Regions from separate parts of the Tissierella pigra genome, predicted to be linked through region 1. Evidence: a T-box and tRNA genes for the amino acid it is inferred to sense, from the RefSeq annotation. Region 1 holds a T-box; the other holds one or more tRNA genes.
What was found. The T-box of region 1 lies ahead of serS (serine--tRNA ligase). A T-box ahead of a tRNA ligase gene usually reads a tRNA of that ligase, here a tRNA-Ser.
Positions count from the first base shown of each region.

Region 2: it encodes a tRNA-Ser, which carries the amino acid that the T-box ahead of serS (serine--tRNA ligase) is inferred to sense. The anticodon was not compared.

Region 1 is NZ_JAHLPJ010000001.1:3,736,035-3,752,215, reverse strand. Features, by position in the region: gene KQI41_RS18175 (TraX family protein) at 1-55, shown strand, start outside; gene KQI41_RS18170 (response regulator transcription factor) at 121-831, shown strand; gene KQI41_RS18165 (sensor histidine kinase) at 833-2,245, shown strand; gene KQI41_RS18160 (ABC transporter ATP-binding protein) at 2,341-4,089, opposite strand; gene KQI41_RS18155 (ABC transporter ATP-binding protein) at 4,103-5,857, opposite strand; gene KQI41_RS18150 (helix-turn-helix domain-containing protein) at 5,973-6,923, opposite strand; gene KQI41_RS18145 (MptD family putative ECF transporter S component) at 6,980-7,282, opposite strand; gene KQI41_RS18140 (ATP-binding cassette domain-containing protein) at 7,258-7,650, opposite strand; T-box leader at 7,952-8,114, shown strand; gene serS (serine--tRNA ligase) at 8,469-9,743, shown strand; gene KQI41_RS18130 (DUF1002 domain-containing protein) at 9,870-10,739, shown strand; gene KQI41_RS18125 (M1 family metallopeptidase) at 10,838-12,337, shown strand; gene KQI41_RS18120 (D-alanyl-D-alanine carboxypeptidase family protein) at 12,468-13,661, shown strand; gene KQI41_RS18115 (LytR/AlgR family response regulator transcription factor) at 13,663-14,391, shown strand; gene KQI41_RS18110 (sensor histidine kinase) at 14,384-15,115, shown strand; gene KQI41_RS18105 (ABC transporter ATP-binding protein) at 15,205-16,181, shown strand, end outside.
Region 2 is NZ_JAHLPJ010000001.1:3,621,679-3,637,859, reverse strand. Features, by position in the region: gene KQI41_RS17610 (catalase) at 1-229, opposite strand, end outside; gene KQI41_RS17605 (CD3324 family protein) at 702-971, shown strand; gene cuyB (cysteate racemase) at 1,397-2,089, shown strand; gene KQI41_RS17595 (ABC1 kinase family protein) at 2,098-3,678, opposite strand; gene KQI41_RS17590 (phasin family protein) at 3,709-3,999, opposite strand; gene KQI41_RS17585 (YaaR family protein) at 4,064-4,510, opposite strand; gene KQI41_RS17580 (DUF6240 domain-containing protein) at 4,655-6,991, shown strand; gene KQI41_RS17575 (hypothetical protein) at 6,988-7,188, shown strand; gene KQI41_RS17570 (flagellin N-terminal helical domain-containing protein) at 7,178-8,068, shown strand; gene KQI41_RS17565 (flagellar export chaperone FliS) at 8,082-8,519, shown strand; RNA gene ffs (signal recognition particle sRNA large type) at 8,604-8,870, opposite strand; tRNA gene KQI41_RS17555 (tRNA-Ser) at 8,884-8,974, opposite strand; gene KQI41_RS17550 (methyl-accepting chemotaxis protein) at 9,228-10,829, opposite strand; gene dnaX (DNA polymerase III subunit gamma/tau) at 11,102-12,733, shown strand; gene KQI41_RS17540 (YbaB/EbfC family nucleoid-associated protein) at 12,750-13,088, shown strand; gene recR (recombination mediator RecR) at 13,107-13,706, shown strand; gene KQI41_RS17530 (hypothetical protein) at 14,610-15,014, shown strand; gene KQI41_RS17525 (hypothetical protein) at 15,083-15,397, shown strand; gene KQI41_RS17520 (hypothetical protein) at 15,796-16,181, shown strand, end outside.

The DNA.
Region 1 (16,181 bases):
GTTTTATCCACTTCACATTTATGTTTTATACGTTTTATCTACCTTTTTCGCGTAAATCACTTATCATGTGGTGACGAAATTGGGTATACTATACCTATATCAATAATAAGGAGCGGTATTATGGATGTGCTATTTAATAAAAAGATACTTGTTGTAGATGATGAAGTTGAGTTGCTAGAGATAATTGAACATGCCTTAAAACTAGAAGGTTTCACTAATGTTAAAACCACAAATACAGGTGTTAAAGCTTTGGAAGAATTTCATAGTTGGCAACCAGATATGGTGATTTTAGATGTAATGTTACCTGATGTCCAAGGACATAATCTGTGTAAGACCATAAGAGAGACTTCACAGATTCCCATTATTTTTGTATCTGCAAAAACAGAAGAAGTGGACCGAATTGTAGGATTTGCAATAGGAGCAGATGATTATGTAACAAAGCCATTTAGTCCAAAAGAACTTGCATATCGAGTAAAAGCACATTTGAAACGCTCAGAATCTACATCTGATCCACAGGATATTGAAACTATCTATTTTGGGCCATTTAGGATGATTCCTTTAAAAGGCGAACTTTTTAAGGAAGATGAAGAACTTGTGCTACAGCCAAAAGCCTATAAGTTATTGGAATATTTTGCAAGACATCCTAATTTGATTTTAAGTAAGGAGCATTTATGTGGTGCAGTCTGGGGAGAGGATTATATTGGCTTTGATAACACGATTATGGTACACATTCGAAGAATAAGAGAGCAAATCGAAGTAGACCCATCAAATCCAGAGTATTTAATAACGGTAAAAGGGCTTGGCTATAAGCTAGTAGTAAAGGACAAATAATATGAGATTACATTTAACCTTCAAATATTTGATAAGTATTATTATGGTTATTATTGTAGTGGGATTGGTCAACGGCCTTATGGCTTTTGGCCTATTTCATTTTGGGCCTAGGGAATCTTATTCCTATGGAATTGCCAATGAACGCTATATTAGTCCAGAAGATTATGTCAGACAGTTTTTTAAGCATATTAGCTTAGAGGAAGGACAATTTTCCTTAGATAAAAATGCAGAGCGTTCTTTAATCCAAAACCATGCTTGGATTCAGATACTTAGTACAGATTATAAGGTAAATTTTCAATTCAATGGGAATGAAGAGCTTCCGCAGATATACACCCCAATGACTTTAGTGCATAATTATAAATACGCCAATCCAGATACAATCTTTGTAAGTGAGGTGTCTTTTGGAGAAGAGACCTATACCTATTTAATAGGTATGCCATATAAAGATATTCAAAGGACGTTTTTTACCTTCAATAAAACTTACTTTGCCAGTATTATAGGTGGACTTGTGCTGCTGGTTTTTGCTGTGGACCTAATTTTAGGATTGCTATTTGGTATGGGTTTTAGTAGAGGCCTAACAAAGCCAGTAGGAGAAATGATTAAAAGTATAGAGGATTTGACTGAGGGAGGTTACAATCAAGTTCTGCCAACAAAGGGGTTATACGGATCGGTTTTTTCTAATATCAATAAATTATCGGATCAACTACAAGCCAATGAAAAAGAACGTGTTGCCATAGATACTATGCGAGAAAACTGGATTTCTAATATATCACATGATATAAAAACGCCACTGGCGTCTATTCGTGGATATGGAGAATTGCTTCGTAGTGATGAAAGAATTTCAGTAGAGAATATACATCGTTATGCAAAAGTTATTGAGGATAAGGCACTTTATATCTCAAACTTAGTAGATGATTTAAATCTAAGTACGAGACTGGAAAGTGGATATTTAGTGTTAAATTTACAGACAGTAAATCTGGTAACTTTGTTAAGAGATATTATTATTGATGTGCTTAACGGTGTAGATATGTCTAATGTTCATCTGGATTGGTATTGTGATGAAACACAGATTTTATGTCAGCTTGATCCTGTACTTTTTAGACGAGCCATAAATAACATTCTATACAATGCTATTACTCATAATGATAGATCAGTGAATATTAAGGTGAAATTAACTTATGAGGAAAATAAAATTTATATATATGTGGATGATGATGGTAAGGGAATCTCACCAGAGGATCTACCATATATTTTCAATAGACATTATCGAGGTACAAATACTTCTAATACAGTTGAAGGAACAGGTCTAGGTATGGCTATAACTAAGCAGATTATAAAAGTCCACGGAGGCGAAATTGGTGTAGAAAGTAAGCTAGGAACTGGCACGTGTTTTAGGATTATTCTTCCTAATTAAAGTATTATACCCCTATCTTATTTCTCAAAATACAAGATAGGGATATAATATTATTATTAACTATATTTTCAAGGTTTTAAAACTAAAAGAATCAATTATGCAATTATCCATCCTTCTGCTTTCTCACGAATTTCAATAAAACGCTTATAAATACCTGCTTCTTCTATTAAATCCATATGAGTACCTCTTTGTACAATTTGTCCATTATCTACTACAATTATTTGATCTGCATTTTGAATAGTAGCTAAACGATGAGCTATGGTGATAATAGTTTTTCCATGTACTAAGGCACTAATAGCTTGCTGAATGAAATGCTCATTTTCTGGGTCAATACTGGCTGTAGCTTCATCTAATATGACTATTGGAGCATCCTTTAACATGGCCCTTGCAATAGATATTCTTTGTTTTTCACCGCCAGAGAGGGTAGAACCACCATCTCCTATGATAGTATTATAGCCTTGAGGAAGGTTCATGATAAATTCATGACAGCATGCTTTCTTTGCTGTTTCTACAATTTCATCGAAGTTAGCTTCTGGCTTTCCAAATTTAATATTATTTAGAATAGTATCATGAAATAAATATACATTTTGGAATACCATGCTGATATTTTTTAATAAACTATCACAAGTCATCTCTCTAATATCTACATTTCCTATTTTAATACTTCCTTCATTTACATCATAAAACCTGGAAATCAAATTACATATGGTTGTTTTACCACTGCCAGATGGACCAACGATAGCAGTAGTTGTATTTTGTGGAATTTGGAATGATACATTGCTTAAGACATTTTTGTTATTGTAAGCAAAGGTTACATTTTGAAATTCAATGTTATAATTATTCAAAGAAATATCCTTACCATCATAATCAATAAATTCTGCATTTTCAATGGGCTCCAATTTATTAAAAGTAGCATCTATGATTTTTAGAACATGGGCTGCATTATTGATGGTTTCTACATTGCCAAAGATAACAAAAGAGAAGATAATCATCATTAGCATAGTTGGTATATCCATAGTTTCCTTTATGGCAAAAATAGAAGAAATGGCTATAATACATACAGATGCAGTTTTTAACACAAAATGATGCATAGTATTATATGGAACGTAATTCTTTTCAATTTTAAGATTAATATCCTTACTGGATTTATAAGCATTACGAATCCCATCTATTGAAACACCTTCCTGTTTAAAGGCCTTTACTACAGGCATTCCCCTAATATATTCAATAGTTGCATTGATCATAGTATCTTGTGCTTTTTGATGAATAGGAGCATTCTGATTACTTTTATTTCCTAAAAGTTTCAGGAATACTGCAGATAATACTATTCCTATTACAGCAGTTATTGCAATCCATATATTGTAAAATCCCATACATAATACCATGGTAAAAGCACTGATATATCCATTTACTACTGTATCAATCATTTTCATTCCGTGCATCTCAATGAAGGATAAATCTGTTGTAACAGCTGAAGTTAGTTCTCCAGTATTATTATTGCTGAAAAATCCAAGGGATACTCTTTTCAGTCTATTTCCGATTTTAGTTCTTTCTTCTGCTGAGACCTCATATCCAACACTTTCTTGTGTTTTAGCACGAAGATAGGAAAATAAAAATCTTCCTAGGACAGCAAATATCATATATATAGTTAGTAGGATAATTTCTTTACTAGCCAATGGTTTTTTTCCAGATATATCTTCTAATATCAGATTTAATCCATAAGCTGTTGCCATAATAGGCATTGCAGTAAACATAGTGTGTATAAAAGAATAAACAAACCCAATATATAATCTCTTTTTACGCATACCTGTCCATGCTATTATCCTTTTTATTGACCTAAACATATTACACTCCCCCTTATTCTTGATTTACTGCCCATAGTTTCGCCCCAATATGTGCTGTCCACATATCTTTATAAAGGCCTTCTTTTTTTAATAACTCTTCATGGGTGCCTTTACTTTGGATTTTTCCTTTTTGTAGAACAATAATTTGATCTGAATTTTTTATAGTAGATAATCTATGGGCAATTACTAACAATGTTTTTCCTTTCGTAAGTGCTGCAATGGATTTCTGGATTTTATCTTCATTTTCCGGATCAGTAAAAGCCGTTGCTTCATCAAGAATTATGATTGGAGCATCTTTTAATATTGCTCGAGCTATGACAATTCGTTGCTTTTCTCCACCAGACAGTCTTCCACCAGCTTCACCAGCACTGGTATTATATCCCTTTTCAAAATTGGAGATAAATTCATCACAACATGCAGATTTGGCTGCTTGCAAAACTTCCTCATCAGTTGCTTTTGGATTGCCTAAGCGAATATTTTCAAGTAATGAACAGTTAAACAAGAAATTATCCTGTGTAACAAAACTGACCATATCACATAGTTGACTTAGAGGTATTTCTTTTATATTTGTATTACCTATTTTTATTTCACCTTCATTTACATCCCAAAAACGAGCAATCAATCTTGCTATGGTAGATTTACCACTACCAGATGGGCCTACTAATGCTGTAAAGCTTCCTTGTGGAATCTTTAAACTTAGATTTGATAACACCTCGTTGTTATCTGTACTGTCATAGGAAAACGAAACATTATTTAATTCAATATCATATTCTTTAATAGAAACTAACTTATCTGCATTTTCCAGTTTTGTTAGATTAAGTAGACTATTGGCATCTCTTACAGCATATTCAATAGATTTTAAGTCATTAATGAATACTGTAAAACTTGTTAGTGGTCCTATAATTCCTAGAGATAAAATCATACACATAGTAAGCTCTGCCGGGCTTAAACTTCCCTGTTTGTAAAGAAACATTCCTATAGGTAATGTGCCGAGTAAAGTGGAGGGTAGAACAGCTCCGCCAAAATTCATTAATTTCCATGTACTCCTAAACCAGTCCAAGGTGTACTCTTTGAAAGAGTGTATGGCTTTTTCAAACTTTTCATATGAAGTTGTAGACTGATTAAATGTTTTAATAACCTCTATTCCTTCTACATACTCTACAATGACTCCATTGACATAGGCGCTAGCTTCCATATAATCATTATATTTTTCATTGAAGTTTCGCATCATAAAACCATATGCAATAAATGAAATGGGAACTGTTATAATTGATGCTAATGCCATACGCCAATTTATTACAAAAAGATAAATGAAAACGCAAATTGGTAATAAAAGATTTGAAAATCCTTCTGGGATTAAATGTGCTAGAGGGAGTTCAATTGTTTCTACTCTGTCTATTATAATACTTTTTAAATTTCCCACTGTTTGATTTAATACTGTACCTAGAGGTGCATACATTAATCTATCTGCCATGGACATTCTCATTTCCTCTAAAATTGTATAAGCAGAAATATGTGATAATGTAGTTGAAAAGCCGTGGAATAACAATTTAATTACATATCCTAAGAGACAAATAGATGTCCAAAATAATATATTATTTACAGACTGTTTTCCTTCAAAAAAGAGAATGATTATCTGATATACTCCAAAATAAGGGATTATACCTCCAGCCACACTAATAACTTCTAAAAAAATAGAAAAAATTAATTTTCTCTTACATGGTTCTGCGAATTTCATAACGGTTTTTAACCAAGATTCTTTATTCATAATGCTCTCCTTTCTAAAATTAAAGTTCATATAATTGGGAATAGTTATTTAACTATTCCCAATTATATTTTATATTTAGCAACCTATCTACTCTAATGAGTCCATGATACTCCATTTAGACAATGGAATTTCTATACTCCTTTGGTGATTTTCCTATAACGGATCTAAAGGCTGATGCAAATTTACTGGAATTATCATATCCAACTTTATGTGCTATTTCAGAAATATTTTCCTTAGTTTGTCTTAACATAATTGCAGCCTTGTTCATACGATATACTCTTATATAAGAATATATTGAAGTCCCGTATACTCCCTTAAAACATAATTTCATTGAGGTTAAAGGAATATTAAACTTTTCTGAAAGCTCGTCTAATGTATAATGATCCTCTAAATTTGTGGTAATAAGTTCCTGAATTGCCTTTACCTTTTCAACTTGAGTTTTATAATAGTATGGTCTTTTATCAAAGTTTTTGGGAATCTCTAAAATGCTTAGATGAAGTAGTAGTTCTAAAATCTTTATTTTCAAGTAATCATCTTTTATCTTATTAGGTATTGTATAGAGCTCCAAAAATATATGTGCTATTACCTTATCTGCTTGAATAATAAAAGGTCTATTTAACATAAAAAACTTTTTACTTAAAGCAGCTAGATCAATAGAAAATCCTCCATATAGTTTTACAACTTCCTCTGCTTCTTCAATATGAAATACTAATGATATTCCATGGTAATGATTCAGAGGAAATCCAAAGTTTTGAATATGGTTTTCTCGATGGTTTATCTGTAAATCACCAGCTTTCATGTATACATAGGTATCGTTGTCCAATTTCCATTCCATTCTTCCCTCCCGACAGAAATCGATGCAAAGGAAATTAGCCTTTGTATGAAATTGAGAGGAACAACTTTCCATGTGAAAATCATTATATATTAAAATAATTCCTGGAAATACTTTTATTGCTGTCATAATGCCATCACCAGACTTATCTTTCATTCGATAAATTGTACAATCTTCACTTTGAGAAAAAGTGGTGATATTGTCACCTAAAAAGGTTTTTTCTTCCCATGACATTTTATACACTCCTTTCCGTTTCACATCCTATCTTTATTGTGCAATTATCCCTTATTTTATACAATTCCAGCCTTTTTAAAGTGCTTATGAAGTAATTTTTTACCCATAAACATCCTAAAATGGAAGCAATGACTGTTATAATACATAAGATAATCATTAAACTTGGGTTCATAATTTCTAAACATTGCTGAACAATAGGTAATGTACCTGTAGTTTTTATACAATGCTATGTAGACATCTTGCATATATACAAATGGAATATATTCACCAAGGGCATAGCCTAGCATAATAGAAGAAAATCCAAATACAGCTGCTATAAATTTATTTCTTCCTATTAAATTAAAAAGTAGCTCTCCCACAAATCCTCCTCTAAAACATAGACTTTTACTCCTAATGAATAAACAGAGGCTAAAGCAACTTTTTGTTTTTCGCCACTAGATAAATCAAAAGGTTTTCTTCCCATTAATGGTGAAAACTTTAGTCTATCTACTGTTTCAGAAATGTTTCTTTGCATTTTATCTGTAGAAACACCATGGTTTTCACTTGGAAAGGAAATTTCTGTTTTTACATGTAGGGTAAAGAATTGTGAACGTGGGTCTTGAAAGACAGAACCTACTTTATATGATCTTTCTTTTATTGATTCACTAGTTATGTTTTGATTACATATAGTTCCCTTCCCTTTTAATTCTCCCTGCTCTATGATCAGGTTTTGTGGACTTAAATTCAAGTGGTTTATCCATAAAAGATTAAATCACGTCCTTTTAAAATAGTATTTATCCTTTGGAAGTTAGTATCGGCTAACTATAAGATAGAAGTAGATAATATCATATACTAAATAGTCTAATATAGATTTGTGAGATTGTCTGCTCTATAAAGACCGTTATACTCCATTTAGACAAATATATAATAGAAATAAGTTAAAAGTTTATAGATTTTTATCAAGATATATCTGGTCAAATTTTATTTTTATTATAAATTAAAAAAACCTTGACAATTGCAAATATTGTGTTATAATATCTATAATTAAATACTAGGCAAAGAAGGGAAATAGTAAGTATATAGCTTTTTAAGAGAGCCAATGGTTGGTGAGAATTGGCAAAGCAAAATATTGAATCCGTCCCAGAGTCTATGAATTTCGAGTGAGCCTTCGGGCTAACTAGGGTGGCAACGCGGGTAACTCTCGTCCCTAATATTTATTAGGGATCGAGAGTTTTTTTATGACCTAACTTAGCGAACGACAGTGAGCTTTAGTAGGTCAAACGCAATGAGAACCAAATCTATATGAGCGTAGCGAGTGAATAGATTTGAGTTTCGAAACTGCGGCAAATGACCTAATACAGCGAACGACAGTGAGCTGATGTAGGTCAAACGCACCTACGCTGTCCGTTTTGTCTGCAATTCGCTATCGCTCATTGGACAAAAAGGCAATGAGAACCAAATCTATATGAGTGTAGCGAGTAAATGAATTTGAGTTGCGAAACCGTGGCAAATGACCTAACCCGATTTGTGTTTTGGGACTGTGGAAAATTTAAGGAGGAAAGAATCATGTTAGATATTCGAAGAATCAGATCAAATCCAGAAGAAGTAATAAAAGCCTTAGGAAAAAGAAAAGGAGAATTTCCTATTGATAAAGTTTTAGAATTAGACGAAACTAGAAGAAATATTCTTGTAGAAGTAGAAGAAATGAAGGCAAGACAAAATTCAGTATCAAAGGAAATACCTAAACTGAAAAAAGAAGGAAAAGACCCAGCACCTATTTTTGCTGAAATGAAGGAGTTGTCAGAGAAAATAAAGGATCTAGATGTAAAAGTAAAGGAAATAGATGAGGATTTAAGAAATACTTTACTTCAAATACCAAATACACCTAATGAAGCTGTAATAGAAGGTAAAGATGATACAGATAATGTGGAAGTAAGAAAGTTTGGAGAACCAAAGGATTTTACATTTGAAGCAAAGGCACATTGGGATATAGGTACAGACTTAAATATATTGGACTTTGAAAATGCTACAAAGATTACAGGAGCTAGATTTACAGTTTTTAGAGGTTTAGGTGCAAGACTTGAAAGAGCCATTACACAATTTATGTTGGATTTGCATACAACAGAACATGGGTTTACTGAAATGGCTGTTCCATTTATGGTAAATAGAGATAGTATGACAGGTACAGGTCAATTGCCAAAGTTTGAAGAAGATATGTTCCATCTACCTACTAAAGACTACTTCCTTATACCAACAGCAGAAGTTCCCCTTACAAACCTTCTTAGGGATGAAATATTAAATGAAAAGGATTTACCAATATACTATACAGCATATACTCCTTGTTTTAGACAGGAAGCAGGGGCAGCAGGAAGGGATACAAGAGGGCTTATTAGAAACCACCAATTTGATAAGGTTGAATTAGTTAAGTTTGTAAGTCCAGAAAATTCCTATGAAGAATTGGAAAAGCTAACTTTAAGTGCAGAAGAAGTATTAAAGAGACTTAATATACCTTATAGAGTAGTAGCTTTATGTAGCGGAGACTTAGGCTTCTCATCTGCAAAGACTTATGATATAGAAGTATGGATGCCTTCATATGGCAGATATGTAGAGATTTCAAGCTGTAGTAACTTTGAGGATTTTCAAGCAAGACGTGCAAACATTAGATATAGAAAAGAAGAAACAGGAAAAGTTGAGTTTGTTCATACTCTAAATGGCTCAGGGTTAGCTGTAGGCAGAACCTTTGCAGCAATTTTAGAAAATTATCAAGAAGAAAATGGAACAGTAATAATTCCAGAAGCACTAAGGCCATATATGGGAGGATTGGAGAAAATAGAGAAGTAAATTCTATAATAAGGAACTAGATGAAACTCATTCTAGTTCCTTATTATTGCTTTTTATTATACAATAAGAGACTAAAAGGGGATTATATGATAAAATAGAGAAAAAGTATTTTAGAGAGGTGGTAAAATGAAAAATAAAAAATTAATAATGAATATAACAATAATTTTATCTTTTATTTTTATATTTAATGCTTTTGCCTATGGTGATAGCACAAAGGTTGTTACATTGGGGAAAAACTTAAATGAAGACCAACGAAAACAAATGTTGAATCTTTTTAATGTAAATAAAAATGAAGCTACTATAATAGAAGTTAATAATGAAGAAGAAAGAAAATACTTAGAAGGAGTAGCAAGTGAAGGACAACTGGGAAAGATAACCATATCATCCTCCTATGTAGAATTATTGGAAGAAGGTTCTGGTATAGATGTACAAACATATAATATCTCTTGGGCAACAGAAGAAATGTACCGCAGTGCACTTATTACAGCAGGTGTAAAAGATGCAAAGGTTATAGCTGCGGCTCCTTATCCAGTTTCAGGAACAGGAGCTTTGACTGGTATACTAAAAGCCTTTGAACAGGCAGCAGGTATAGAAATAAGTGAAGAACAAAAGAAAGTAGCTAATGAAGAAATTATTCAAACAGGAGAATTAGGAGAGGTCATAGGTAAAGAAAAAGCCAGTGAACTAATAAGAGAGGTCAAAGAAAAGGTTATAGAGAAAAATGTAAAGACTCCAGAAGAAATAAAAAAGATTATTATTGAAATTGCTGGAAAATTAGATATAAATCTAAATACTAATCAAATAAAAGATATTGCAAAGTTAATGGAAAAAATAAGTAAACTAGATTTAAATACAGAACAAATTAAAGAACAATTAAAAGGTATTGGTCAAAAACTTGATGAAACATTAAAAAATAATGAAGAAGTGAAATCATTGCTTCAGAAAATACTAGATGCTATAAAAGAGTTTTTTAATTCTTTGTTTAAAAGAAAATAATTTTAAAACCACTGGAAATTCTATACTTTTCAGTGGTTTTGAAATTATTATTGATAAAATTTCTCCATATAGTTAATATTAATATATGGAGGTGTATTATGAAAAAATTTAGATTATTCGTTATACTTTTAGTATTTATATTATTGGTATCAGGATGTAGGCAGGAAAGCGGTAAATTAAATCAAGACACAATAGTTATTAAGAACTTAAATGGAGTAAAAGAATCTACCATAAATAAATATAAAATAGATGTGGATTTAGATACTGAGTCCATGACATACAAAGGGAAACAAACCCTTATGTATACAAATAATACAGATGTAGATTTAGAGGAAGTTTATTTTCACCTATATCCTAATGCCTTTAAGACATTGGAAAATGCACCAATTTTATTTAATTTAGGACAAAATACTAACTCCTTAGATTATAGGGAAGGCTTGATAGATATAAAGAAAGTAAGCTCAGGAAATAAGGATTTAGAATGGAATATACATAGTATAGATACTATTCTCCATGTAAAACTCAACGAAACATTAAAGAAAGGTGAATCGACTGAAATTTATTTAGAATATAATGTAAAATTGCCTACTACAAAGGATAGATTTGGATACCATGATAAGGGAATAAATCTTGGAAACTGGTATCCCATAGTATGTGTATATGATGAAAATGGATGGAACCTAGACTTATACTATAAAGTAGGAGACCCTTTCTATAGTGAGGTATCTGATTATGATGTGACTATAACAGTACCTAAAGAAGTAGTAGTTGCTTCCAGTGGGAAAATCTTATCAGAGAAGGTAAATAAAAATAAAAAGACTTACAAAATAGAAGGGAAATTAATAAGAGATTTTGCCTGGGCTGCAAGCAAAGACTTTGTAGTGAAGGAAAAGAAAGTAGAAGGTACAATCGTTAAGGTTTACTCAATAAATAATAATTCACATATGATAGATAAAACCTTAGAAATAGGGGAACAATCTTTATTGACTTTTAATAGAATCTTTGGTGAATATCCTTATGGTGTATATTCCATAGTAAATACTGAGTTTCCTTCTGGTATGGAGTATCCAGGTATAGTTTTTATATCTAATGACTATTTTTATAAACATTTAACAAATATATTGGAAAAGGTCATAGTCCATGAAACTGCACATCAGTGGTGGTACGGTTTAGTGGGAAACAATCAAGTTAAAGAAGCTTGGTTAGATGAAAGTTTAGCCACATATTCAGAACTGATATATGTAAATGAAACTAGGGGAGAAGAAGAAGCTAGAAATTATTATAATGAAAATATTAGATTAGGTTATGAATATGGAGCTCAATATAGGAACATAGGAAATGAAGTAGTGAATAAACCTTTAGATGAATTTGCAGGATGGGATGATTATTCTATTTTAGTATATCTAAGGGGAGCAATGTTCATAGATAGAATAAAAAATGATTTTGGAGAAGAAGCTCTATACGAGATACTTAATAAATATTATGAAAGACATAAATTTCATATAGCAACTACTGAAGATTTTATTAAGGTCTGTGAAGAAGTAACAAAAACTTCCTTTGAACCATTAGTAAAGGAATATCTAAATGGAAATAAATAGATAAGGCAGAGAATATCCATATTCTCTGCCTTATCTATTTATTATATATTTCTAGCAAGTATATGAGAAATATATAATACATTATATAAATATAGATATATTTTTGTTACAATAAGTATGGAGGGATTTTATGAAGAGGCTATTATCAATTTTACTAATATTTATGATTGTAATAACAGGTACTATATCCTATGGAGATAGTATAAATACATATATTCCAGTTGTTTTAAGAGAAAATTTGCGAACATATATTTTAGCTGATTTTGAAACTGGAGAAATATTAGAAGAACATAATATAAATGAAGTAGTGGAAATAGCAAGTATATCTAAGCTAATGTCTTATTTAGTAGTAATGGAGCAAGTGTCAAAGGGAAATGTTTCCTTAGATGATATTATTACCATAGATAAGGATACTACTAAAATAAAGGGTTCTAGTTTTAAACTAAAGGTTGGAGAAGTATTTACAGTAAAGGAACTACTGGAAGCTGCCATAGTTATATCTGGAAATGATGCCGCATATGCACTATCAAAATATGTGGGAGGAACTGAAGAAAACTTTGTGAAGATGATGAATGAAAAGGCAAAAGAAATAGGTATAGAAAGTGCAGTATTCTACAATTCTACAGGACTTCCCATACCAGAAAAAGATGTACAAAATAAAATGACTACAAAGGAAATATTTCTTTTGTCTCAATATATAATTAAAAAATATCCTGAAATATTGAATATTTGTTCAATAAAATCAATAGAACAAATAGATAGAAATTATTTTGAGCTAAATACTAATCCTTTGTTAAATGAAATAAAAGGTGTAGATGGTTTAAAAACAGGATTTACAAATAAAGCAGGATATAGCTATGTATCTACCTTTACAATAGAAGGGAAGGCTGGAGAAAGTAAAGACCAAAGGCTTATAGCCATAGTAATGGGGGCTAAGGATTTAGAGAAAAGAAATATAATGGCTAAAATTCTAGTACAATATGGAATTGATAACTATTCCCATAAAGTATTTTTAGATAAAACTATTCCATTAAAGACCTTAGATTTTCCTAAAGGGCATATTACAAAAGTAGATGTGTTTCCAGAAAAAGAATTTTCAAGGCTAATAAAAAATGATGAAGATATAACAGTAAATCTACATATAAATGAAAATATGAAATTACCTATAAAAAGTGGTGCTGTCATAGGAAGGGCTGAAGTATTAGAAAATGGAGAGATTATCTTTGAAACTAATGTTTTAATTAAGGAAGATGTAATTAAAGCTAAATGGTACATAGTTCTTATGAGATATATTGAAAGATTATTTGGGAGAGGGGATAATTAAAATGTCTCAGATAGTTAATATAGCCATATGTGATGATGAAAAGGTACAGGTAGAATTATTGAAAAAATATGTAAAGAACTGGGAGACTAAAAACAATCTAAAAGTAAATATAGAATGTTTTTATAGTGGTGAGTCCTTTGAATTTAGTTGGAGTATGGACAAGAAATATAATATACTCCTTTTAGATATAGAAATGTCTGGAATAAATGGAGTAGATTTGGCGAAAAAAATAAGAACAGAAGATAATCTATTAAATATAGTTTTTATTACTGCTATTTCAGATTATATAGGAGAAGGCTATGAAGTAGATGCCATAAATTATCTAATAAAACCTATAATAGAAACTAAACTATATGAATGTTTAGATAAATCAGTGAAAAAGATTCATATGGAAGAAAAGATACTTCTTATAGATGTAGAAGGGAAAATTACTAGAATAAAGGAGAAGGACATAATATATATAGAGGCTTTTTCTCATTCTATAGATATTCATACAATAGATGGAATATATACTACCCGAAAGAACATCGGTGTTATAGAAAAGGAGTTAGATGCGAAACTCTTTATAAGATGCCATAGGTCCTATATAGTAGGCTTGAAACATATAAAGAGAATAGGAAAAACAGATATAGAGTTAGATAATAAAGAGACCATTCCTGTCAGTAGGAGACTATATTCTAAAGTTAATAAGGAGTTTATTAGATACTTTAGGGGTGAGGTAGATGAATAGCAAGATTTTATTTTTGCCCATAGGTATATCTCTATTAATAGGAGCTATATTTTTGATATGTAGATATGTATTCAATAGGTTAGTAGATAGAAGAATTAATAATTATCAAAATGAACTTATATCTAAACATTTTAATGAAGTGGAAAATGTTTATAAACAAATGAGAGGTTGGAGACATGACTATCATAATCATATACAGGTGATGAAGGCATATCTTTCCTTGGGAAAGTATGAAGACATGGATAAATATCTTAGTGAATTACATAAGGACTTAACCAATATAGATACAGTTATTAAAACAGGAAATATAATGGTAGATGCAATTTTAAACAGTAAATTATCTATAGCTATTAGCAATGATATAAAAATCAATGCCAAAGCAACAGTTCCAAAGGATTTGAAGATTTTAGATATGGATCTTTGTGTGATTATTGGAAATCTAATGGATAATGCCATGGAAGCTACTATGAAATTGGAGAATTTAGATGAAAGATTCATAAGAATCTATATAAGAGAAATGAAAAGTCAGCTATATATATCCATAACTAACTCTATAGGTGGAGAAGTAAAGAAAATTAACTTAGAATATTTAAGTACAAAACTAGGGATAAACCATGGATTTGGCTTAAAAAGGGTAGATAGTATAGTAAAAAAATATAATGGATTTATAAATAGACAAAATGAAGAAGGTGTTTTTGCAACAGAGATAATTTTACCCCTATAGTACCATTGGTGTCGTAAATTGAACCATTGGTGCTTTTTTTTACATAAATATAGATGTAATGCTATGATATAGTTGAGGTGATGGAGATTATGGAAGAAAAGATATTTAAGAAAAAATATTCTTTATTTGAAAATCTAAGATATTTAATGAAAAATATGTGGAATTGGGATAAGGGATTATTCGGATTTTTCATTATACAAATTCCTTTATTAGTACTTGGACCTTTACTTAGCATTTACCTGCCTAAAGTACTGATAGATTCTATTGTAGAAAATGTAGGCATAACTAAACTCCTAATAAATATTGGAATACCTATAATTGGTATTATAATAGTGGAAACAATGTTGAAAGGCTCATACTTTAAGACATTATTTGGAGGAGTAATCTATAGATTTAGATACATCCAAATACTAATCCATAAGGCTAATGATACAGATTTTGAAAATATAGATGGATCACAAGGACAAAACAAATTTATGAAGGCATTTATGGCAACAGAAAATAATGGTTCTGCTACAGAAGCTATAATTAAAGTTTCTGTAGAATTAATATCAAATATAGTAGGTTTAGTTTTATATGGAAGCATAATATTTACTATCCATCCATTGTTTGCGCTATTTATTGTTATTTCTTCTTTAACTAATTATTTTATGGGAGACTACGCAAATAAATTTGAATATAAAAATAAATCTAATTTAGCACCAATAGAAAAGAAGCTTAGATATATAAGGGAAAAGTCAGGAGATTTTAAGGCTGCTAAGGATTTAAGATTATATAATATGTCTTTATGGTTTAAAGAGATGTATAATATATTTTTATATAAAAGAATAAAGCTACAAAAGCAAAATATATCTAGAAAATATCTTGCTAATATTATAGATGGATTATTAGGTTTTTTAAGAGATGGCATAGCCTATGGAATTTTGATTTATTCTGTATTATATAAAAATATGAGTATAGGCAATTTTGTATTATACTTTGGAGCAACTGCTGGATTTTCTACTTGGTTATCAGCCATAGTAAAAAGTATAAATGAATTAAATAGAGTTCATTTAGAAACCATGGA
Region 2 (16,181 bases), 110 kb from region 1:
CCTTTGTGTATTTAGTAATATCATCTGTCACTGTAAACTTTCCAAAGGCTCCTGAGCCTTTAGCGTGCATTCTTCTTTCTGGAATAACCTCTCTATCAAAATGAGCAAGTTTTTCTAGAAACCAAACATCTTGCAGTACCATAGGACCTCTAGGACCTATAGTCATAGAGTCTTGATTATTAGCCACTGGTGCACCTGTGACTGTGGTTAATTTCTTGTTTTTATCCATATTCCATCTCCTCTCTTTAGTTTATGACTTAGTTATTTAAATACCCTAATTTAGAACATTAAAACTATAAACCATTATAGTCTCTTCGCTTTTGGTATAGATATTAAAAGCCAAAACCTAGCTGAAATAGATAAAATGATTATCGGGAGAGATTTGAAAGATAAGATAACGTAATAGTTTCTAGTAATAAGAAAAATTTTTTAAATTCAAGGGGAAAAATTATTATAATTGTTTTTTCCATATTATTCTTATACAATAAATGATAGAATTAGGTTATCAGCTCAGTATAATGAATGGGATGTATATATTAAGGCTGAAGGCAGAAGAGAAATTAGAATGAAAGATCATTGTAAATATTATTCTAAAATATAATAGATAATATTAAAAAATATACTAAGGGAGGTGGGTATTGTGAATAAATGTGAAATTTACATTTGTCAATCTAATACTTTTTTATGGGAGGTACTGATATTTGAGTTACAAAAATGCAGCAGAAGTATTGCCACCTCATTTGCTGGAAGAGGTTCAAAAGCATATTGATGGAGGACTAATATATATACCTAAGGTTAGCAACAGATTGAGTTGGGGTCAATTGACAGGTTCTAAAGAAGCCCTTGCAGAAAGGAATAAAGATATTATCAAATTATTTCAAAATGGTATTTCTATTAGTAAGATATCAGAAGAGTATTATCTAAGTCAAGAGACCGTTAGAAAAATAGTATATGGTAAAAAACTATTATAATTGTTTTCTCTATATGATTTTTATAGAATAAATGAGAAAATATAATTAACCGGTTAACATAGAAGAAGGGAGATGGTATTTTGAAAATAATAGAGGTGTTTTTAGTATAAATTTTTAAACAAATAAGCTAGGTCATAACTGACCTGGCTTATTTGTTTATCTAGAGGATAGAGATTTAATCACAAGTCATAGCAGAATAATGGTAAAGGCGTTTAAAATATCAATTAATCCAATTAATAAGGTAATATTTATGGATTTTGAACTAATTCTTCATGATTTTTATATTCTAGTATTCCATACACTTTGGCATAAAATTATAATTTATATTCATATAATTTTGTGCTTTTTCATATCTTAAATATAATATTAAAAAGATATTATTATATAAAAAAAGGATAAACAGATAAAAATTATGGGGTGGTAGAATGATTCTTGGAATAATGGGAGGTATGGGACCAGCAGCTACCTGTTACTTATTTAATAAGATTATAAGTCTTACACCTGCAACTAAAGATCAAGAACATTTACATATTATTATTGACAATAATGTGGAAATACCCGATAGGACAGCATATATTTTAGGACTAGGGGAAAATCCTATTACGGAGATGATAAAATCTATTTTAAAACTAGAGATAATGGGAGTAGATTATATAGCCATACCATGTAATACTGCTCATTATTTTTATGATGAAATAACTAAGTATACTAAAGTAAAGATATTGAATATGATATATGAAACAGCAAAATATTTAAAAAATAATTATACTCACAAGAAATATTTACTTCTTGCAACAGAAGGGACTTATAAATCTGAAATTTATAAAATCATATTTCAAGAATTTGATTTAGACATTATATATCCCGATGATACTCATAAGAAAACTCTGATGAATTGGATATATGACGTTAAATCCTCAAAATTTAATGTAGAACCAATGGAAATTCAAGGTCTTATAGATAAATATATTGAAGATAGTCATATGCCAGTGATTTTAGGGTGTACAGAGTTACCTCTTTTAGCAGAAGAAATAGGTGCTCCAAAGGAATATATAGATCCTATTGTTATATTAGCTCAAAGATGTGTAGAAATGAGAAACTATAAACTAAATGACTGACAGTTAGTTTATAGTTTCCCTGATTTTAGTATAGATATTAAAAGCCAAAATCCAGCTAATCCTGCACCTAAATAGCCTACGATACCTATGGCAGATATACCATAAATCTTTAATCCTATATTGGCATTTATGACTAAAGAAGAACTTACTAATAATCCAGCTACAATAACAGAGAAGATAATTCTATTTACCATTTTATTGATTTCATTAAAGTTTTCATCCATATCTTTAAACTGTAAGTTAAGCTTTAGCCTTCCTTCAATACCTCTATCAATAAGTTGAAGCAGCTTCAAAGGCAGGTCCAAAAATGAATTTCCAATAGATAAGACCTTTCCCCCTAATAAATTGAAATCAAAATCCCTTAGTTTTTCTTCTATAATTTTATTTTTAAAGTAGGGAGTTGCAATGTCCATGATATTTAAATCTTTATCTATTTTAGCCAGAACTCCCTGTAAAGTTAATATACCTTTTGCAAGGAAAACTACGTCTTTAGGCATGGCTATCTTATTTCTTCTACAGGTAACAATAATTTCTTCTAGGATTTGAGCCAAGTCATATTCATAGATAGACTCATTTATATATGTATTATAAAGCAGATCTATATCTTGATAAAGTTTATTTATATCTATTTCATCTTTTTTAATACCAATACTCAAAATAGAGCTAGTCATTAATTCCACATTATTAGTAGCCACTCCCTCTAAAAATAGATTAAATTTCTTCTTGAGCCCTAGATTCAAATCTCCCATTAGACCAAAATCAATAAATCCAATTTTGTTCTCATGAACTAAGATATTTCCTGGATGAGGGTCTCCATGGAAAAAGCCATCTTCAAAAACTTGCTTAAAATAATTATAAGTAAGCTTTTTGGCTATTTCTTTAGTATCATATCCACCTTCTATTAACTTGGAAATATCGTCTATTTTTATACCACTAATGTACTCCATTACTATCATATGAGAAGTACAATATTTTTCGTAGACTTCAATATGTTTAATATATTTTATATCCTTATTATTTAGATTAAATTTCTTTATATTTTCTTTTTCATTTAAAAAATCTAGTTCCTTTTCTGTAGCAGCTTGAATTTCCTCAATTATTTCATTAATATCAAAGAATTCATTCTTTGTTGTCAATTTAATAAAAGGACTAAGTTTTTTTAAGATATGAATATCAGCTAGGATTTTGTCTTTTACAAAGGGACGTTGGATTTTTAGAACTACTTGTTCTCCAGTTTTTAGTTTAGCTAAATAGACTTCTGCAAGAGAAGCAGAAGCCAAAGGTGTAGTTTGAAAATCTAAAAACACATCTGAAATATTTCCATTAAGATTTTCTTCTATAAGTTCTTTCATTATATTAAAATCATCAGACTTCACATCATCTTGAAGCTTTTCCAATTCTAGTATGTATTCTTTAGGTAGTATATCAGAACGTGTAGATAGTATTTGTCCAATTTTAACAAAGGTTGGTCCTAACTCCTCTAAAACCAGCCTTAAATCTGAGGGATTTCCTATTCCGTTTTTTAGCCCATGCTTAATGGCTACAGAAATAATTTCTTTAAACCTTAATTTAGTATAATTATTCTCCATATTGAAAAATACCTTGAAACATCAAGGTATTTATTTTCCCTCCAAATTATTGTTTTTTTCAATAGCCTTGATTCTTGACTCAAGATTAGCAATATCTTCTTTAGTTGCTAGATTTAAGTCCTTTAAGATTTCCTTTAAATCCTCTTTGCTATCTTTACTATTCTCTTTATTGTTTATAACTCTTTTTAACTCCTCGTTTAATTCTTTGCCTTGTTCTACAGTAATTTTACCTTTTTCCACTAAATTCTGTATCATTTCATTAGATTTTTCATAAGTTAAAGCTAAAGTACCAATTCCAGCTAAAAATATTCTTCTTATCATATCTTCCAAATTAATCACCCCTATGAAAGAATATACCCATCTATATAAAAAATATTCGATTATTTTATGCTATTATATCCATTAGAATTCCTTGTATATCGTTTAGTCTTTTAAGAATGTTTAATCGTTTGTTTTCTAAATCCAAAAATTCCTGAGTCAACTCATCTAATTCTTGATCTACTTTTTTAACTAAGGAGTAGATTCTATGTCTGCCTCGCCTATCGAGAGAGTTTTCTTTGAAAAAAATATGAGAGTTATTTACTGTAATATTTAGAAATTCTTTAACTAATTTTTTATAAGAAATTAAATCGTCTATAAATAATTTATCAGATAATCGATTGGATTGCTCCTCAATTTTATCGTATAAGGATTTTAATTCAGTTCTAATTTGTTCTTGTTCTAATTCATTTAATTTCAATTTAAAAGTATCTTTTACAGCTTTTTTATCTACAGCCCGGGAAATCTCTATAGGTGAAACATTTTCCATACCAGTTCTATTTATCCGATTCATATTAATCCCTCCTACCCATTCATTATATATTATCGACATAAATAAGGAAATAAGTAATAAGTCCCTCAAGGAAATTTTTAATATTGTCGATATATAGTAAAAGTAGTGGAAAGTTATTCATTTAATCAATGAAAGGAAATCATTATGGAAATTTTAAAAATAGGCAGCAAAGAAAATATAATGAATAGTTACAACACCCCAACCCTTCCTTATGATATAGAAGGAGTTTTGGTAGAACAAAATGGTAAAGATATAAAGGTTCAAAAGACCATAGATAATAAGACTATAGAATATTCTTTAAGACTAAAGGAAGAAATGGTAAAAGATTTAGGGGAAGAAATAGTAGTCGAAAAAGAAAATATAGTATCTTCTAAAGTAGAAGAAAAAAAAGAAGTAGTAAAAGAAGAGCAAGAAACAAGAAGGGCAGCAGATATATTAAGTGAACTAGGATTAGAATATACAGAGGAAAACATAAGGATGATAGAATTTCTTCTTAGTAGTGGCATAGCAATTACAAAAGGAAATGTGGATTCCTATATTAAGTCAAAAGAATACCTAAATAAAATAATAGAGGATATAGACACAGATTCCATAGTAAAGCTTATAGATAGAGGAATTGATTTAGAAAATGTAAATTTACAAAAGATAAATGAAGTTTTAGAAGAAATAAAAAATGAAAAGCCTGAATTTTCCTTAAAAAGATTTTTAAAATTAGAAAGGGATTTGACCTATAAAGAGGCAGAGGAAATATGCAAGGAAATCTATGGTCAGAAGATGGGAAAAGATGTATATGATACTATTATGATATTACACAAAGAAAAACTTCCTATTACAAAGGAAAATATAGATAAGACCATGGAAGTTATGAAAAAATTATATAATTTAAAGTCCCTAAAGGAAGAGGCATATGTAAAGATAATAGGTGAAGATAAAGAGTTTAATATAGAGAATTTATATAAAATAAATAATTCTTATATAACAGATGAAATAAGTAGCAACTCTGAAGCTAAAAACTTTGAAGGTTTTACAATAGTACAAGAAACATCAATAAATAGTTTAAGAGAAATACTAAAGAATTTAGATATAGATGAAAATGTAGAAAACATCAATATTCTTAGAGAATTTATAATAAACAATATGACCATGGACAAGGAAAAATACAATGAAGTCAAAAATATGAAGGAAGCTGTAAAAGAACTAGTATCCATATTAGATCAGAGTCAAATAATAAACTTAAATGAAAAAGGTATAAATATATTAGAAGAAAACATTCATGAATTAATAAAAGAATTAAAAAGTGAAGACTCATCAAAAGAAATATATGAGCCTATGGCTAAAGACTTTATTGATAAAATAAAGGAAGAACTGGAAGTACTAGGAAAGATTACAGATAAGAATCTTTTGCAGTTACTAAAAAGTGGGGAAGATTTTAATATAAAAACCATTAAAGAAGTAATAGATACAAATATGCAAAAACACTTAAATATAGAGGAAAGAACAGTAGATAAGACTATTCATATATCCAATATATTTAATAATTTAGGAGAAAACCTAAATCCTACAACAGTATCTCTTACAGAGAAGAAGTTTAACGCTATTACCCTAGATAACCTATACATGGTTCATAAGGAAATAAATACAAGTATAGAAACCATTAACCCAGTCGATAAAATAAGTAAGGGGTTAATATTTGAAGAATATATAAGGGCAAAAAATAGCCTAACTACAAATATAATAAGGGAAAGCATTAAAGAAGGAAAATCCTTGGAACATATGGAAATAAATGAATTAAATAATTATATAGAAAAAAAGGTAAACAGATATAAAGAAAACCATAGAATGACCAAGGAAATAAAAGATATTAAAGGAAATGAAGAAAGAATATTACCAATTATAATGAAGAACCAAATTCCTATGACCTTAAAAGAGATTAAAGACGTAAATCTTTTTTTTAATGGAAATAAAGGAATTGCCAATATATTAAAGGATATACAGGATCCTCATAATTCTAAATACAATGAAGAATTTAAAGAAAATATAAAAATTCTTCAAGAGAAAATATCGGAATCCATTAAAAATGGTGATGATAGCTTCAAAGAAAACTATAAGGATTTAGTAGGTCTATTGAATAGTGGAGAAAGGTCTTTTGATTCCAATGATAAAAGAGAACCAAAGGACGAATATTTAAGTATTCAAAAGAAGATAACTAAAAAAGATACAATACTTCAGTTGCCACTGGAAATAGGAGATGAATATAAAAGTTTAAATATTATAGTATCCCATGGGGAAAAAGCCATTGATAAAAATAATATGAACTTTTATATAAGTCTTGAAACAGAAAATTTGGGACTTATAAATATGGATTTTAATGTAAGAGGCAAAGAAGTATATGTAAATTTAGAAGAAGATTCTTTACTCCAAAAAATTAATATATTGGAAAAATCTCTAGAAGATTTAGGATATAAATTGGTGATACTATGAAAAGAAGATTAATATCAAGAAAATATGTTGAAAAGGCATATATTAAAGATGAAGTAAATGAAAATGCTTTAAATGAAGAAACAATAGAAGAAAAGGTGGACAAACTGCCAAAGGAAATGTTTCAAATATTAGGAGAGGTAATTTCATTTATAGAAAAAACAAATAAATTAGAGGGGGATAAAAACCATGAGAATTAACAACAATATACCAGCATTAAATACCCATAGACTATTAAATATGAATACGGAAGGATTACAAAAATCCTTAGAAAGACTTTCATCAGGTAAGAGAATAAATAGAGCGTCAGATGATGCAGCAGGTCTTGCTATATCGGAAAAGATGGAAGCACAAATAAGAGGATTGAGGCAAGCCTCAAGAAACTCCTTAGATGGAATCTCTCTAATTCAAACAGCAGAGGGAGCATTAAATGAAGTACATGAAATGCTTCAAAGAATGAGAGAATTAAGTGTACAAGGAGCAAATGGAATTTATAAGGATGAAGATTTAGAAACAATAGCTGATGAGATTAAACAATTAACAGAACAAATTGATAAGATAGGTAATGAAACTGATTTCAATGGAATAGCTTTATTAAAGGGAGATTTAGATGGAAATGGAGCCACTGACTTAAACCTTCAAATAGGTTCTAAAGAAGGACAGACTTTGGAAATTGATATGAAGGAGATTAATATTGTTGTAGGAGCATCTGGAGCAGATGGATTAGAGATAGCAGATGGTTCTGTTATTTCAGGATCTAGTGGAAACTTTAGTGTAAAGACTGGATTAACAAACGATGATTTCGACAAAGCAATTTCTACTTATGAAAAAGCTATAAAAAAAGTTTCTTCAATGCGTTCCAAACTTGGTGCAATCCAAAATCGATTAGAACATACAATAAAAAATGTAGATAATACAGCAGAAAATTTAACAACATCAAAATCTAGAATAGCAGATTTAGATATGGCACAAGAAATGAGTGAATTTACAAAACTAAATATTTTGCAACAGGCAGGTACAAGTATGCTAAGTCAGGCAAATCAGTTGCCGCAAATGGTACTTCAACTATTACAGAGATAGGAGTGACATATAGATGTCAAGTATGACTTTAGAAAAAAAAATATTATCAACTAATGATTGGGGATTATTAGCACTTTTACATGAAGGGCTAATGGAAAGATTTGAAGATGCAGGAAAGGCCATAGAGAAAGAAGATTATACTATGTTAAATGAACTTATTAACAATTCAAGGGACATTATATCTGAATTGTTAATAACTTTCAGAGAAAAAGACGAATTATCCACAAATCTTAGATCACTTTATTTATTTACAAATAAACTAATAACAGAAGGTGAAATAAAAAAGGACTCATCTAGTTTTAAAAAAGCCATAGATATAATAAATCCAATCTATACAGGATTTAAAGGACTTGAAGGTAAAGAAGAGGCTAATATAGTATCTGGACTTACTTATGGAAAAGAAGAACTATTGGATCATTTAACAAGGTCAAATAAAACATTTCAAGGATAATACTAGGTGGGGTAACCCACCTTTTTAATTTCATATACAAAAAATAAAAAAACTGTGGAAAACCACAGTTTTTTCACTATGTAACCGTGCACCCAGCTTTGACAATCCTGTTCCAAGCGTTACCTAGACAGTTAACTCAGATTAGGCATCCCCACGGCACACGAAAATATTCACTTATCGCTGCTTCCTTCCGGACCTGACGAGGTTCATGAGTTTCCGTTGCGTAGGACCCAATCGTCACTGCCACTTATCTAGGGCAGACCCCACAACAGAGATGCCTAGACTGGGAATTCAATCCTACTATAGCGGATTGTAGGTTATAGGGCACCGCTACCTCCCCATCTAGCACGGTAAAATTTTCTAATGGCGGAGAGAGAGGGATTCGAACCCTCGAAACGCTTTCACGTTTACCCGCTTTCCAGGCGAGCGCCTTCAGCCAGCTCAGCCATCTCTCCACAAAATATTTAATAGTTCACAGGACTATATTATAACTAATATATCCCAAACTGTCAACTATAAATTCACAGTATCAGTAAGAAACAGTAAACCTCTTTATAATCAAATAGGAAAGTTTTAATTTTGTATGAAAAATATTTATTCTTTAAGGCTGTAAAGTCTACATTAAATTAGATTATTTATATAGTAAATAAAACATAAAAATACAGTATTCATAATATTATTTTAATCTATGAATACTGTATTTAATTTTTAAGATTTAAATCTATCAATACTTTCCTTCATCTTCGCTGCTAAACTAGACAAAGAGTCACTGGCATTTGCAATTTCTTGCATAGATGCAGTCTGCTCTTCTACTGAAGCCGAAGCTTCTTGTGTTCCTGCTGCATTTTCCTCTGATATAGCAGATAGACCTTCTATAATATTTATTATCTCATCTTTTTTAACTATCACCTCTCGTCCAGATATATTTATATCTTCTATGGACTTCCGAATACTTTCTATTGAATAAGCTATTCCTTCAAATTTATTGCTAGTCATCTCTACGCTATCAGTTTGTAAAATTGCTATTTCTTCTACATTTTTCATAATAGCAACACCAGAGTCAACCTTTTCCATAAGATCATCGACTATTTTTGCTATTTCTTCAGTAAAATTATTGGACTCTTCTGCAAGCTTTCTCACTTCGTCTGCTACTACTGAAAATCCAAGACCTGCTTCTCCAGCTCTTGCAGCTTCTATGGCCGCGTTTAATGCCAATAAATTAGTTTGATTAGCAATACTCTTTATCATATGGCTTGCGTTTGCAATTTTTTCTGCACTTTTACTAGTATCTATTATTACTTCTCTTATTTTTTTAGAAGCTTCATTATTATCTGCTGTTTTTTCAACAAGATCCTTTATGATTTCCATTCCTTCACTCTTTAATATATTTACTTTTTCTGTGGATTCTTTTAGTTCACTTAATAACTGCTGTTCCTGTTCCACTAAAGAGCCTAAATGTACTATTTTCATTGCCCCTTTTTCAGTTTCTTCTGCCTGTTCAGTTGCTCCATTAGCAATTTCTTCTATGACTCTGGAAACTTCATCTGTTGCAATTGCTGATTGATTAATTGTTAAATTGAGATCTTCAGAAAAACTTGCCACTTCAATGGATAACTCTGATATTTGGTTTATAAGGTTCCTTAATCTATCTATAACCTTTTGAAAGGCATTAGATAATAAACCAATCTCATCTCTTTTAACCATAAATTCTTCTGGGATATTCTCAGAAACATCTAAATTATCTATTGCCTCAAATAAGTGCATAAGTGGCTTAGAAATTCCTCTATTACTCATAATCCAAATAAATATTAAGATTATCAAGTTAAAAACAAATATTGTACCTTGAATGAATTTAAGAAATATTACCTTTCCTTTTGAATAGTTCTCAGCTGCTGCAACAGCTTCGTTAGTGGTCTCAAAGAAATTCTCACTTTTACTTATTAAATTAGATTTCTCTCCACTTTTTCTACTTTCATATATGGTTTCCTTTATATCTTCCCAGTCTTTTTTTACTTTGTCCATAGACGAAATAAATTCTTCATCTGTAGCCTTTGGCAATCCTAGCCCAGAATCTCCATCAATTAATCCATTTATTTTTTTCTCTATTGTCTCTATAAGCTCATCTGCATTTTCTCCAGTTAATTCCAACTTAATAAGTCTCTGACTTCCCCCTCTAACTGAACCTGCATCATTAATTACCCTACTATCAGCTTCCATTTTCTCCAGTTGATAAAATACTGATACTGTACTGACTAGTGAAAAAAATAATAAGGCTATTACTATAACCTTTAGCTTAAAATTTATTTTCATATATTTCCTCCTTAGTTATCATTAAATTTTTTAAATATATTATCAGTCTCTAATCCATACCAGTAATAAATACCCCGTAGCTTAATATTGACGCATAGTATAAAAAATAATTTTTTATACTAATTTATCTTTTATAAATAATGGATTTCAGTAAACTTGTTCCAATAAAAGCTATATTTACTTTTTAAGGATGTAGCAGTATGAGATTAATAGGTGTAATCTAAGGTCAAATCTGATATAATATATTATATTATAAAAATGTAGGTGAGATTATGTACCAGGCCTTATATAGACAATATAGACCTAAAACCTTTGATGATGTCTTAGGTCAGAAACATATAACAATTACATTAAGAAATCAAATCCAAAAGGAAAATATTGGTCATGCCTATTTATTCTCAGGAACAAGAGGTACAGGTAAAACTTCTACAGCAAAGATATTTTCTAGAGCCGTAAACTGTCTTAATTCTCATGAGGGTAATCCATGTAATGAGTGTGAAATCTGCAAAGGAATATTAGATGAAAGCATAATAGATGTTATAGAAATGGATGCTGCCAGTAATAGAGGTATAGATGATATTAGGGAACTAAGGGATAAAGTAATATATCCACCAGCTAGGGCAAAATATAAAGTTTATATAATAGATGAAGTTCATATGCTGACTATTCAAGCTTTTAATGCACTGTTAAAGACTCTTGAAGAACCGCCTAAACATCTAATATTTATATTAGCAACAACAGAACCTGAAAAATTACCTCAGACAATTCTATCTAGATGTCAAAGATTTGATTTTAAAAGAATTACTACAAAAGATATAATTGAGAACATGGAGAGTATTTGTAGCAACTTAAATCTAGAAGTAGATAGAAAGGTACTGAGTTTAATAGCCAGAAATTCTGATGGAGCAATGAGAGATGCTTTGAGTTTACTTGATCAATGTGTATCATTTGGCAAAGGTAAAATCACTTATGAAGATGCCATAGGTATATTAGGCATAGTAAACAATGGACTAATAATTGATATTATAGATAATATAATATGCAAGAATCTAGAAAATGTATTGGAAACAATAGATGAGGTCATTCAAAATGGTAAGGATATTCATCAATTTATTAAGGATTTAATTATGCACTTCAGAAATCTGATGATAATAAAGACATCTAAAAATCCTCTAGAATTAATAGATATAGATGAAGACTTACTGGCAAAATATATAGAACAAAGTAAAAACCTAGAGTTAAATTTTATACTTAAATCCCTAGATACACTTACAATGGCAGATGAAAAGGCAAAATGGTCGACTCAACCTAGAATAATTCTCGAAATGGCAGTAATTCAAATAACTAAATTAGAGGATATTTATTCGTTGGAAGAAAGAATAAGAAGGTTAGAAGAAGGTGCACCAAAAGAAGTAAAGGTTATAGAAGAACAGCCTAAAGTAGAAAGTACTCATGTAGGAAATACACCAGAGATAAAAAAAGAAGAACTAAAAACAGAAGAACATGAGGAGAAAATACCTGAAAAAGAAAGCTTTTCAGATGACGGAAAGGACTTAGCCTTTGAAACAATAGTCAAGGAATGGCAACAAGTACTTCAAAGTATAAAATCTAAGAAGATGAATATTTTTGCTTTACTTATTGAAGGGAAACTTGTTAGTTATTCTAATAATACACTGACCATAGGATATAAAGAAGGTTTTGGTTTCCATAAAGATGCCATAGAAAAACCTGCTAATAAGGAATTTGTAGAAAATACTATTTCTGCTTATTTTAAGAAGAATATAGACATAAGATTTATAATGGGTAATGAAAAACCAAAAGTTGAAGATGAAAAAAAAAACAAGGATAAAGCTATAAAAGAGGTCATAGACTTCTTTGGAGAAGATATAGTACAAATAAAATAAGGAAGGAGAATTAATTATGGCAAAACGTGGATTCCCAGGAATGGGTGGAAATATGGGAAATATGATGAAACAAATGCAAAAGATGCAAAAACAAATGGAGGAAATGCAAAAACAATTGGAAGAAACAGAAGTAGAAGCAACTGCTGGTGGTGGAGCTATTTCTTGCAAAGTAAATGGTAAAAAAGAAGTTCTTGAAATTACCATAGATGAAAGTGTAGTAGACCCAGAAGATGTGGAAATGCTGCAGGATCTAGTTCTAGCTGCAGTAAATGAAGCTCTTAGAAAAGCTGAAGATATGATGACTAAGGAAATGAATAAGCTTACTGGTGGAATGAATATCCCAGGATTGTTCTAATAGAAGGAGAGTAAGATAATGGAGCAGTATGCACTACCAATAGCCAATTTAATAGAGCAGCTATCGCATTTACCAGGTATAGGTAGAAAAACTGCTCAAAGATTAGCCTTTTATATATTGGAAATGGAAGATATAGATGCAGAAAAATTATCTAAATCCATTATAGAGGCAAAAGATAAAATAAGGCTTTGTAGTATCTGCTGTAATCTAACAGATGAAGACCCATGTAATATCTGTAGAGATAACATAAGGGATAAGTCTATAATCTGTGTAGTAGAGGGAGCAAAAGATATTATAGCCATGGAAAAGTCTAGAGAGTATAAGGGACAATATCATGTACTTCATGGAGTTATATCTCCTATGGACAATGTAGGACCCAATGATATAAAAATTAAGGAACTTTTAGATAGATTGTCAAATGATGAAGTCAAAGAAATAATTCTGGCTACTAATCCGACAGTGGAAGGTGAAGCAACAGCTTTATATATTTCTAGACTGGTGAAACCCTTAGGAATAAAGGTAACAAGAATAGCCCATGGTATTCCAATAGGCGGAGATTTAGAATATTTTGATGAAATAACCATAGCAAAGGCTATAGATAATAGAAGAGAGATATAGGAAATAAAATTATATTGTCCCCATAAAATAAAGTTCTTCAACAAGTAAATAAAGTTCTTCAAAGCAGGAGAGTCTTAGATTAAATTCCAAGAAACCTCCTGCTTTTTTATATCCCTTTTTCCTTCCTCTTACCCTTCAACCTTTGAAATCACAACCTTCTCTTTCCCTTATCCTTATCCCTTAAACCTTATTCCTGTTCCAATTCTTTGAAGAACTTTATTTTCATTTGCCTTTTCCCTTTCTCTTTCTTCTTTTCCTTTCAATATTCCTTCAACCCCTTGAAATTACTTGATTCCCTTAATTCTTTTCACTTATTCCTAAATCCTTATCCCTGCTTAAATCCCTTGAAGAACTTTATTTTCATGGTAAAATGGGAATGTAGGAAAATGGAGGGGTTGGAGGGATGGGAGCTTGAAGAACTTTATTTTCAGGTTACATAGTTAGAACAGGTAAAATTAAAAAAGGGTTTAAGGTTAAAGGTAAAAAACAAAAAATAAAAATAAAAGGTGTTGACAAAGAAAAATAAAGTTGGTAATATTAGGATATAATTTTTTATAGGCAACTATTTAAAAACATTGCCACATATAATATTTATAATTTTATTGTATATTTAGTATTTAATAAATTTAGTAGAATTTAAAACAGAATATTTTTATAATAATAAAAAACCATTTATATATTAATTTAATTAAGACAATTAACTTGCCCCAAGGGGTAGGTATGTCAAAAATTAAGTTTCTATATAAGTGGTTTTTTTGTGTTTAATTCTACTAAATTGTACTTTGAAAACTAAACAAGAAGAAAGCTCTGCGACTTCCAAGACTACGGATGATGGCATTTAGGAGCTTTCTTAATAGGAATGAATTAGATAAAGATAAAATAAAAATTAGGAGGAAAGATATTATGGAAAAAAGCAGAGAAAATGCGAAGAAAGCACAAGAAAGAAGTCAATTTTTAAAAGAGGTATTACTCGGAGAAAAGATTGTTATTCCAATTACTTTAGAAGACCAAGAAGATTATTATGATGATGATAATTATTATGATATGTTAGCATATTTGAGGGAGGAGGCTTATGATTCCTTTCTTGGGGCTTTATACTTAGGATACTTTAAGTATTTAGGCATAGAGAAGGATAATATCTGGGCAGAGGAAGAAGATAGTGATTTTGAACTGAAAGAGAAAATTGTTTTTTTCGGAGAAAATTCTGAGGTTGTTATATGGTTCTCTTCAACGATAGAAGAAGATTGTATTACTTTCGAAATAACAGAAACACATTTCAATATATATGATTTGAGGAAATATAGATAAATCCTTAAATTAGAATTAGACATTTAAATGATGAGCTATTACAAAGAAAAATGAGGAGGAAAGGTTTTATGATTAAATATAATAAAGAAGGCACTATGATGGAGGTATTAACTATTGAAGAAATTCTGGAAGTCCCACATTCCCAAAATATGATAGAAGCAATAAAGAATGGTTATAAAACAGAAGATGCAATCATTGAATATTGTAACCAAATTGCAGAGGAAAAAAGAAAAGAGGCTATCCAAACGGGTCAGAGTGTAATAGTAGATATTATAGGATTATTTCCTTGTCTAAGATATAAGCAAGACTGTAGTAAGGATGTCGTTTATGAGCTAATAACTCCAGGAGGAGAATATTTATACATGAGGAAACATTGTTATTAATGGAAAAAGTATTTAAGAAAGAATACCTCAACTATAGTCAAAGGTTTAAAAATAAAACCAAAACAGAGACAAAGTGATGATGTAAGATAAAAAGTTAAAGAAGCACATTCTTAAACAAGACATGCATTTATAAGATTATGATGGAGATGGTGGGAAATATAGCTATAAGGAAGACCTCTCAAAGAAAGTGTTAGGATGTATAAAGACGATTTAAGAGTTAATAAAAAGAAGTTATCTGAAAGATTTCACATGATTCAAGATAATGTGAAGAGAAAAGCTATGATATTTAAAAATAAACCTAAATTTCATAGATAGTGTTGTGAGGATGGATAGGGAATAATCATTACCAATAATTATTGGATAAATTTTAAAAGATATGTGAAAGGAGCCATTAGTAAATGAATGAAACATATTGGCAAAATATAACCCTTCAACAAGCAATGGAAAGAATTGAGAACTTAGAAACGATAGTTGCAAAACAAATAATTGATTCAAAAAAATTAATTAAAGAAAAATTAGTGACTGAAACAGAAGGTCCAGCAACTTACTATGTGAATTGGCGTAGGAATGAAGAAGATATAGACATAGGATGCATTAAAGATATTTATAAACTTAAAGGACAATTAGAAAGAATTCAAGATATGTATGCCGGATATTATGTATATGCACTCGAGTATATTGATATAGAAGAAGAGGATGATGAGCCTGAGTCTTTCGAGAGTAGAAGTTTAGAGGATATATTTATGGTGATTAACAATAATTCAAAAAGTAATCCAGAACACCA